Regions from separate parts of the Aquabacterium olei genome, predicted to be linked through region 2. Evidence: predicted binding sites of a transcription regulator. Region 2 holds the regulator's gene; each other region holds the start of a gene.
What was found. The regulator FNR, encoded in region 2, switches genes on or off when oxygen is low (the NO sensors DNR and NnrR bind a similar motif). The targets are predictions, from matches to a motif close to TTGATNNNNATCAA.
Positions count from the first base shown of each region.

Region 1: DEH84_RS15460 (FeoA family protein) is a predicted target of FNR. The motif match lies at 977-990, and genes of this name have one in related genera.
Region 3: DEH84_RS05890 (DUF3079 domain-containing protein) is a predicted target of FNR. The motif match lies at 1,369-1,382, and genes of this name have one in related genera.
Region 4: DEH84_RS18345 (ribonucleoside triphosphate reductase) is a predicted target of FNR. The motif match lies at 1,346-1,359, and genes of this name have one in related genera.

Region 1 covers NZ_CP029210.1:3,428,658-3,430,855, forward strand. The annotation lists gene rsmH (16S rRNA (cytosine(1402)-N(4))-methyltransferase RsmH) at 1-267, opposite strand, end outside; gene DEH84_RS15455 (division/cell wall cluster transcriptional repressor MraZ) at 276-659, opposite strand; gene DEH84_RS15460 (FeoA family protein) at 1,036-1,341, shown strand; gene feoB (ferrous iron transport protein B) at 1,393-2,198, shown strand, end outside.
Region 2 covers NZ_CP029210.1:1,461,055-1,463,252, reverse strand. The annotation lists gene hemN (oxygen-independent coproporphyrinogen III oxidase) at 1-627, opposite strand, end outside; gene fnr (fumarate/nitrate reduction transcriptional regulator Fnr) at 834-1,550, shown strand; gene DEH84_RS06535 (hypothetical protein) at 1,628-1,918, opposite strand; gene DEH84_RS06530 (nitrogen fixation protein FixH) at 2,012-2,198, opposite strand, start outside.
Region 3 covers NZ_CP029210.1:1,315,514-1,317,711, forward strand. The annotation lists gene DEH84_RS05880 (c-type cytochrome) at 1-90, shown strand, start outside; gene DEH84_RS05885 (FAD:protein FMN transferase) at 96-1,112, shown strand; gene DEH84_RS05890 (DUF3079 domain-containing protein) at 1,127-1,354, opposite strand; gene hmpA (NO-inducible flavohemoprotein) at 1,466-2,198, shown strand, end outside.
Region 4 covers NZ_CP029211.1:220,947-223,144, forward strand. The annotation lists gene DEH84_RS18345 (ribonucleoside triphosphate reductase) at 1-1,267, opposite strand, end outside; gene DEH84_RS18350 (GreA/GreB family elongation factor) at 1,417-1,899, opposite strand; gene DEH84_RS18355 (M16 family metallopeptidase) at 1,921-2,198, opposite strand, start outside.

The DNA.
Region 1 (2,198 bases), 1.9 Mb from region 2:
CGCGTGCACGATGGTGAAGCGGGGGTCGGTGATGGCGTCCGGCCCCTGGGTGGCGTGGGCGATGGCGTCCAGGTCGCGGTCCAGCGCCAGCAGCCGGGCCTGCGGGCCCAGCTTCGACAGCAGCAGACGCGAGTGGCCGCCACGGCCGAAGGTGGCATCCACATAGACGCCCTCCGGCTGCGGGCCGGTCTCGGCATCCCAAAGGCCTTCAACCGCCTCGTGCAGCAGCACGGTGCGGTGCGTCCAGGTGGCGCTCCCCGTGGTCATGGCGGCGGTCAGAAGGTGAAGTCCTGGAGCGCATCGGGCATGGGCTGGGCCATGACCTCGGCTTCATGCGCGGCGTAGCGGTCCGCATCCCACAGCTCGAAGTGGCTGCCCATGCCCAGCAGCATCACATCCTTCGTGATGCCGGCGGCGGCACGCAGCTCGGGTGAGATCAGCACGCGCGCGGCGCTGTCGACCTCGACGTCCATGGCGTTGCCCAGAAAGATCCGCTTCCAGCCCGCCGCCGACATGGGCAGCGCGGCGACCTTGTCGCGGAAGGCCTCCCACGCCGGACGCGGGAAGACCATCAGACAGCCGTCGGGGTTCTTGGTGATGGTGAGCTGGCCGCTGCACAGGGCGGACAGGGCGTCACGATGGCGCGCAGGGACGGCCATCCGCCCCTTCGCGTCCAGCGACAACGCTGAAGCCCCCTGAAAGACCACATTCACCACAAAACCCCACAAAAGTGCACTTCATCCCACTTTACTCGATCCACACCCCTGGAACAAGGGATGAAACAAAAAAAACGCCAATGAAATCAAAGACTTACGCGTGTTTTTCGGACGCCGGGTCGAAAAAAAAGTCCTTCAAAATCAAGGACATGCAAATTGGTCTGCAAGCGCTGGATGAGCAATTGCCCCTCGCAGGGGTGTGCTCCCCGGGTTCGGCGGTCCGCCCCCGACGTGAGCGGGTCCGGCAACATCGGTTCAGCCTGATGCGGATCAAGCCCCGTGAATTGCGAATGGTTCGCATTTGAACCTAGAATGGGCCATGACCGTCGCCCACGCCCCCCACCTCGGCCGCATGCCTGCCCCCTCGGCGCACCCCGACACGGGTCTCACGCTGGACCAGTTGCCGGTCCGCACGGTGGCCACCATCCGCGAGGTGCACTGTGCGCGGCACGACGGGGGCGCACTCAAGCGCCGGCTCATGGAACTGGGTTTCGTGCCGGGTGAGCGGGTGCAGGTCCTGCGCCGCGTCTTTGCCGGGCGCGGCCCGCTGGCGGTGCGCGTGGGCACCAGTACCTTCGCCATGCGCCGCCTCGAATCCTCCCTCATCGAGGTCGTGTCCGCCTGACGCGGCGCCCTCACCGATCCCCTCAGCGCGCAGTACGCAGGAGCTTCATTCATGGCGGCAGCGGCCCCCACCGCGTCCCCGACCCCGCTCATCGCCCTGGTCGGCAACCCCAACTGCGGCAAGACCGCGCTGTTCAACCGCCTCACCGGCGCGCGCCAGAAGGTCGGCAACTACGCCGGTGTGACGGTCGAGCGCAAGGAAGGCCAGTTCATCTCGCCCCGGGGCCAGACCTGGCGCCTGCTCGACCTGCCCGGTGCCTACAGCCTGCTGGCCGCCACCCCCGATGAAGCCATCACCCGGGATGTGATCGCCGGCGTGCGCGAAGGCGAATCGGCCCCGGTGGGCCTGGTGTGCGTGGTCGATGCCACCAACCTGCGCCTGAACCTGCGCATGGTGCTCGAACTCCAGACCCTGGGCGTGCCCATGGTGCTGGTCATCAACATGATGGACGAGGCCACGCGCCGCGGCATCCGCATCGACACCGCCCGCCTGCAACAGGGCTTGGGCATCCCGGTGGTGGAGGCCGTGGCCGTGCGCGCCGGGGGCGAGCAGGCCCTGCTGAATCAGCTGGATGCACTGGACTGGGCCCGCCTGCAGCCGCCTGCCGCACCGCGCCCCATGGGCCGCATCGCCGAGACCCCGGTCGAGCAGACCCACCAGCGCGTCGGGCAGTTGCTGGCCGATTGCGTCCACACGCCGCCGCACGCCTCGCACTTCACCGCCACGCTCGACCGTTACGTGCTGCATCCGCTGCTCGGCCCGGTCATCCTGGCGGTGCTGATGTTTCTGGTGTTCCAGGCGGTGTTCACGTGGGCTGCCACGCCCATGGACCTCATCGACGCCGGCGTGTCGTGGAT
Region 2 (2,198 bases):
CGCTTTCATCAGCTCGGCCACCATTTCATAGGGCTGGACCCGGTGGATGGCCTGCTGAACCAGCGGATCGAAGTCCTGAACACCAAGGCTCAAGCGGTTGAAACCCATGGCCGCCAGGCGCTTGAGTCGCGCGGCATCCACGGTGCGAGGGTCGACTTCGATGGCGTACTCGCCGCCCGGCACGAAACGGAAGGCGTCCTGCAGCATGGTGAGCAGGCCTTCCAGCTCGTCATCGCTGAGGAAGGTGGGGCTGCCGCCACCCAGGTGCAACTGCGACACGGCCTGACCGCGGCCAATCTGGTTGATCACCAATTGAACCTCGGAGCGAAGCGCTTCCAGGTACTCGGTGGCCCGACCATGGTGGCGCGTGATCACTTTGTTGCAGGCGCAGTAGTAGCAGACCGACTCGCAGAACGGGATGTGGACATACAGCGACAGCGGCACGGCACCGCCCGCCATGGCCCCCGCCCCTTCGCTGCGCTGGACGAGCGCCTGGCGGTGCTGGGTCGGCCCGAAGGCCTCCACAAACCGATCGGCCGTCGGGTACGAGGTGTAGCGTGGTCCGGACACGTCAAGTCGAGTCAGCACCTCGCTCGAGATGATGGGGGCGGGTTGAATGGTTATCATGGCCTGGTCGCTCATATACGGAGTCTGTGCCAAACTGGCAGTGCTGCGGGTTGATCTGCCTCAACCTCGAGTCCGGGGATCGGGCAACAATCAGGAAGACCTTGAGGTTCCTCATGTTGAATAACACCATCCCCGTCCTGGACCAGAGCAACACCGACGCATGCCGCTCTTCGAGCAAGGGCTCCACCAACGGTTCGTCGTGTGCAATGAAATACGAAGCATTCAAAGTTGCCTGCTCCAGCTGCAATCTGCGTGAGCTGTGCCTCCCTGTGGGGCTCAGCCAGCCGCAGCTGAGCCATCTGGACTCGCTCGTGGCCACGCGCAAGACCGTCAAGCGGGGCGACGCGTTGTTCCACACGGGCGATGCCTTCCGATCGGTCTATGCGGTGCGCACCGGCTTTTTCAAGACCCGCATCTCCTCCGAGGATGGGCGCGATCAGGTCACCGGCTTCCAGATGGCCGGCGAGTTGCTGGGCCTGGACGGTATCAGCACCGACCGCCATGCCTGTGACGCCATTGCGCTGGAAGATTCTCAGGTCTGCGTGATCCCGTATGCGCAGCTGGAAGACCTGTCGCGCGAGTTCTCGGATCTGCAGCACCAGTTCCACAAGATCATGAGCCGCGAAATCGTGCGTGACCACGGCGTCATGCTGCTGCTGGGCAGCATGCGCGCCGAAGAGCGGCTGGCCGCCTTCCTGCTCAACCTGACGCAGCGCCTGCATGCGCGTGGTTTTTCAGCCTCGGCGCTGGTGCTCCGCATGACGCGGGAAGAGATTGGCAGCTACTTGGGCCTCAAGCTCGAAACCGTGAGCCGCACGTTCTCGAAGTTTCAGGACGAAGGCCTGCTTGAGGTCAAGCAGCGCGACATCCGCATCACCGACGAAGCAGGCCTGCGCGCACTGGTCAACAGCGTGCGGTGCTGATTCCGCATCCCTGATGTGCCTTTGAATAAACCCGCCGCTGGCGGGTTTTTACTTTCGGCGGGGCGAAGCAGCAGAAGTCAGGGACGCGCTGCAGCGTGCCCATGGCGAGACCGCCGAACGCGCCGCTCGATCCGTCTGGCCCCGACCTCGTCATGGCGCATCAGCCAGTGCGACGCCGCCGTAGCCAGGGCAATCAAGGCCCAGAAGGCGAGGAACGTCAGGCTGTAGACGGTGTCGGCATCCGGATACCAGCTGCCGATCTGCAGCATGCCGGGATCCACCCAGGCAAACACCAGCATCTCCAGCAGCCCGGCGACCAAGAACGCGGGCCAGAGGATCTGGGCAGCGTGCAAGCTACGCTGTGTCATGCGGCACTCCTCTCACAGGAATAGGGACACGACCTGATGTTCCGCCAGTCGGGCGGGCTTGCCTGCGGGATTTACCCGCAGGCGGGGGCGCACTCAGCGCTCCGCGGGCTGGGTGCTGCCTTCAGCCGCATGGTTGCGCGCCTTCACCGCGGGCAACTCGTTCGTGGAAGACACCTGGCCTTTGGATGTGTCCAGCACCGGATCCACGTTCTTGACGGCGATGCCGACCGTGAACAAGGAGGCCACGACGACGGCCAGCGGCCCGCCGATCACCATCCAC
Region 3 (2,198 bases), 150 kb from region 2:
GGCATGATGCCGCCGCGGGGGGGAAGCCCCGCGTTGAAGGACGAAGAGGTCAAGGCCGCGGTTGACTACATGGTGGCGCAGTCGCGCTGAATGCCATGGCTGCACAGCTTGGTCTGACGCGCAGGCAGTGGCTGGGCGCGACGCTGCTGATTCCGCTCTGTGGCGCCCGCGTGGCTTCGGCGCACAGCGCTGCCAGCCACGACAGCCGCACGATGATGGGCACCCGGGTCGACATCACCGTGCAGCACCACGATGCCGCCTTGCGTGAGAACGCGATGCAGGCAGCGTGGGCAGAGATGGGGCGCCTGGTGGGCAACCTCAGTCGTTACGAGCCCGACAGTGTGGTCGCTGTGCTGCAACGGCATGCCGGTCGCACGCCAGTCCGCATCACGCCCGACGTGATGCATGTGCTGAACGAAGCCCGGTCGCTGTCCCGCGTCAGTGGCGGGGCCTTCGACATCACGGTGGGGGCGTACGCCGGCTGGCGCTTCGACGCAGCGCAGGCCGCCATGCCGACGCGTGCGGAGCTCGCGCAAGCGCGCTCGCTGGTCGACCACCGCGACGTGGTGCTCGACACCGACCATGGCACGGCCTTCCTGCGTCGGCCGCACATGCTGCTCGACCTTGGCGGCATCGCCAAGTTGCCCATCCTCCAGGCCGGCATGACCGTGCTGCGCCTGCACGGTGTGCAGAACGCGCAGATCAACGGCGGAGGGGATGTGATCACCGCCGGGCGGTGGCAGGGGCGTGACTGGCGTGTGGGCATCCGGGACGCGCACGCGCCCGAGCGAATCGCCGGTGTGGTCACGCTGCGCGACGGCGTGGTGGTCTCATCGGGGGACTACGAGCGGTGCTTCGAGCGTGGCGGGCAGCGCTATCACCACATCCTCGATGCCCGAACCGGCATGCCGACACAAGGGCCGCACGGCGTGGTTCTGGTGGCCCGCGATGGGGCTGCCGTCAATGGCCGTGGCGCGGCCCTCATGGCGGCCAACCCGGCACAACGTGCGGCAATCCTGCGCGACCTTCAGGGCCGGGCAGACGTCCTGATGTTCGAGCGCAATCGCACACGCTGGCACACCGCCGGCATGGCGCGGTGGCTCAACGCCTGATCCAGCGCACGTTCTCAGTGCTCGCCCTGCGCCTTGGGGGCCAGGGCCTCGCCTTCCTGCGGCGGTGACCATGTGTCCCAGTCCGGCCCGAACAGCTCCGCCGGATGGGCCGTGCGATCCGAGCCATTCCCGCAGGCCATCGAGCCCGCAGGGCAGTATCTGTCGCAGCCCCAGCACACTCGCTCGGGGTGGGGGGGATTGATGGGAAAGCGTTTGCGCACGTCCTCAGTGTCCCGCTCCATCGGGCAGCATGGTTTTGATGCGCGTCAGCCTCGGACCCTTCACGGCATAGGGGTGTCAGCCCTTTTTTGAACATGCATGCATAATGCATCTTCAAGAAAGGATCCCTCACGATGTTGCCAGAGACCACCCGAACCCTCGTCAAGGCCACCGCCCCCGTGCTCCAGGAGCACGGGGTGGCCCTCACCACCCACTTCTATGCGCGCATGTTCCAGCACAACCCTGAACTGCGCGAGGTGTTCAACCAGGGGCACCAGCGCAATGGGGCGCAACAGCAGGCGCTGGCCATGGCCGTGGCCGCCTATGCCCAGCACATCGACAACCCCGGTGTGCTGGTGCCTGTGCTCGAGCGGGTGGCGGCCAAGCACGTCAGCCTCGGCATCCGGAGCGAGCACTACGCCATCGTGGGCCGCCATCTGCTGGCATCCATCGCCGAAGTGCTCGGCGAGGCGGCCACCCCGGAACTGATCGACGCCTGGGCCGCGGCTTACGGCCAGCTGGCCGACATGATGGTCGGCATGGAGCGTGCGCTGTACGACGAATCGGCCACGCGCGAGGGCGGCTGGACCGGGTGGCGAACCTTCCGCATCCGTCGCAAGCAGCCGGAAAGCGAAGAGATCACCTCGTTCGAACTGGCGCCGGCCGACGGCGGCAAGGTCCCGCACTACCGCGCGGGGCAGTACGTTTCCGTTCGCGTCGTGGTGCCCGAGCTGGGTTATCGCCAGCCGCGCCAGTACAGCCTGTCGTGCGCCCCCGGGCAAGACCACCTGCGCATCTCGGTCAAGCGTGAACGCGATCCGGCGCAGCAAGCCGAAGGCATGGTGTCCAACTTCCTGCACGGGCAAG
Region 4 (2,198 bases), on a different replicon from region 2:
CGCCCCACGGGGTGGTGATGTCGTGCGCATCGCCCGTGAAGTTGCGGATCATCTCGTTGATGCCGTTCACGCCCACGGTCGAGAAGTGGTTGCGCAGCGTGCCCAGGTAGCGCTTGGTGTAGGGAAAGAGCCCGGCATCCATGTGCTCCTGGATGACCTTGCGCTTGATCTCCAGGCTGCGCCCGGCCAGATCGAGCAGCGCGTCGGTGCGGGCCAGCAGCGCGGCCTCGTCGCCCGCATGCAGGTAGCCCAGCCGCGCGCAGTTGAGCGTGACCACACCGAGCGATCCCGTCTGCTCGGCCGACCCGAACAGCCCGTTGCCGCGCTTGAGCAGCTCGCGCAGATCCAGCTGCAGGCGGCAGCACATCGAGCGGATCATGTGCGGCTGCAATTCGGAGTTGAGGAAGTTCTGGAAGTAAGGCAGGCCGTACTTGGCCGTCATCTCGAACAGCCGCTGCGTGTTCGGATGGTCCCAGTTGAAATCCTTGGTGATGTTGTAGGTGGGGATGGGAAAGGTGAACGCCCGGCCCTTGGCATCGCCCGTCATCATCACGTCGATGTAGGCCTGGTTGATCATGTCCATCTCGGCCTGCAGCTCGCCATAGCTGAACGGCATCTCGACGCCACCAATCACGGGCACCTGCTCGCGCAGGTCTTCGGGGCAGGTCCAGTCGAACGTCAGGTTGGTGAAAGGCGTCTGCGTGCCCCAGCGCGAGGGCACGTTGAGGTTGTAGATCAGCTCCTGGATGCACTGGCGCACTTGTGCATAGTCGAGTGCGTCCTTGCGGATGAAGGGCGCGAGGTAGGTGTCGAAGGAGCTGAAGGCCTGGGCCCCGGCCCATTCGTTCTGCAGCGTGCCCAGGAAGTTGACGATCTGGCCCACCGCCGACGACAGGTGCTTGGGCGGGCCGGCCTCGACCTTGCCCGGCACCCCATTGAGGCCCTCGTGCAGCAGCGTGCGCAGCGACCAGCCGGCGCAGTAGCCCGAGAGCATGTCGAGGTCATGGATGTGGACGTCTGCCTCGCGGTGGGCCTGCCCGATCTCGGCCGGGTACACGTGGCTGAGCCAGTAGTTCGCAATCACCTTGCCCGACACGTTGAGGATCAGCCCGCCCAGCGAATAGCCCTGGTTGGCGTTGGCGTGGATGCGCCAGTCCTGGCGATCGAGGTATTCGTTGACCGAGCGCTCCACATCCACGGCGATCCGCCGGTCTGGGGGCGGGATCTCGGCCCGGGAAGAGGTCGCGGCGGTCACAGGCGCGGTCATGTCGTCTCCACTACATCTAGTGTCCGGGACCACCCCGGAACGCTATCGGTAGTGTTCTGACCTCTGAACAAGAGGGTTTTGACGGGCGTCAAACGCGGGCGGCGGATCACCGAGCGAGGCCGCAAGGTGACCGCGGTCTCGGTAGACCGTCAATCAACCCGCAGCACCTCGAACTGCTGTCGGATCTGAGCCACCTCGAGCGACACTTCGTCCCCCTCGCACTTGCCCAGCATGGCGCTGCCCAGAGGGGATGCGCCGCTGATGACCTGAACGAGCTGCGCACCGCTGACCAGCTGCATGCTGCCCCCATCCGGGCCGAGAAAGAGGTGTTGCTGCTTGTCGTCGGCGTCGACCAGACACACCAACGCGCCAAGCTGGATGCCTTGGCTGGCATCGTAGGGGCGCGGACGGAACTGGCGCCAATGGGCGATCGCCTGGCGGATGGCCTCGGCGCGACGGGCCTGGCCGGTGGCCAGGTAGGCGGCCTCGAGCCCCAAGGTGTCGTACTTGTTCTCGGCGATGTTCTCTTCGTGCGTCGCCGTTTCATGGGCCGTCCGCGCTGCCTGTTCGACCTGAAGCAAGTCGTCGGCGAGCCGTTCCAGCACCTGCTGCTGCAGCAAGAGTTTGTCCATGATGAAAGACTTCGAACTCGCCTACGGTTTCTGAAGGACGCTGGCGGCCAGACAGCCCGCCAGGTGCCGCGCAGACTTGGCGCTGACGCCCTTGCCGGTGATCGACAGCGCCGGGGGATGGGCGAGCATCCGCACAAAGACGTCCCGCACTTCTTCTGCGCGGATGTCGTCGATCAGGGCCATGGTCTCGGCCAGCAGCGTCACGCTCCCGCTGGCCCAGAGTTCTTCGACGGCCCGCTCCATCGTCGCAAAGGGTCGCTCACTGGCGCGCACGTACGAGACGGTCAACTGGTTTTTCG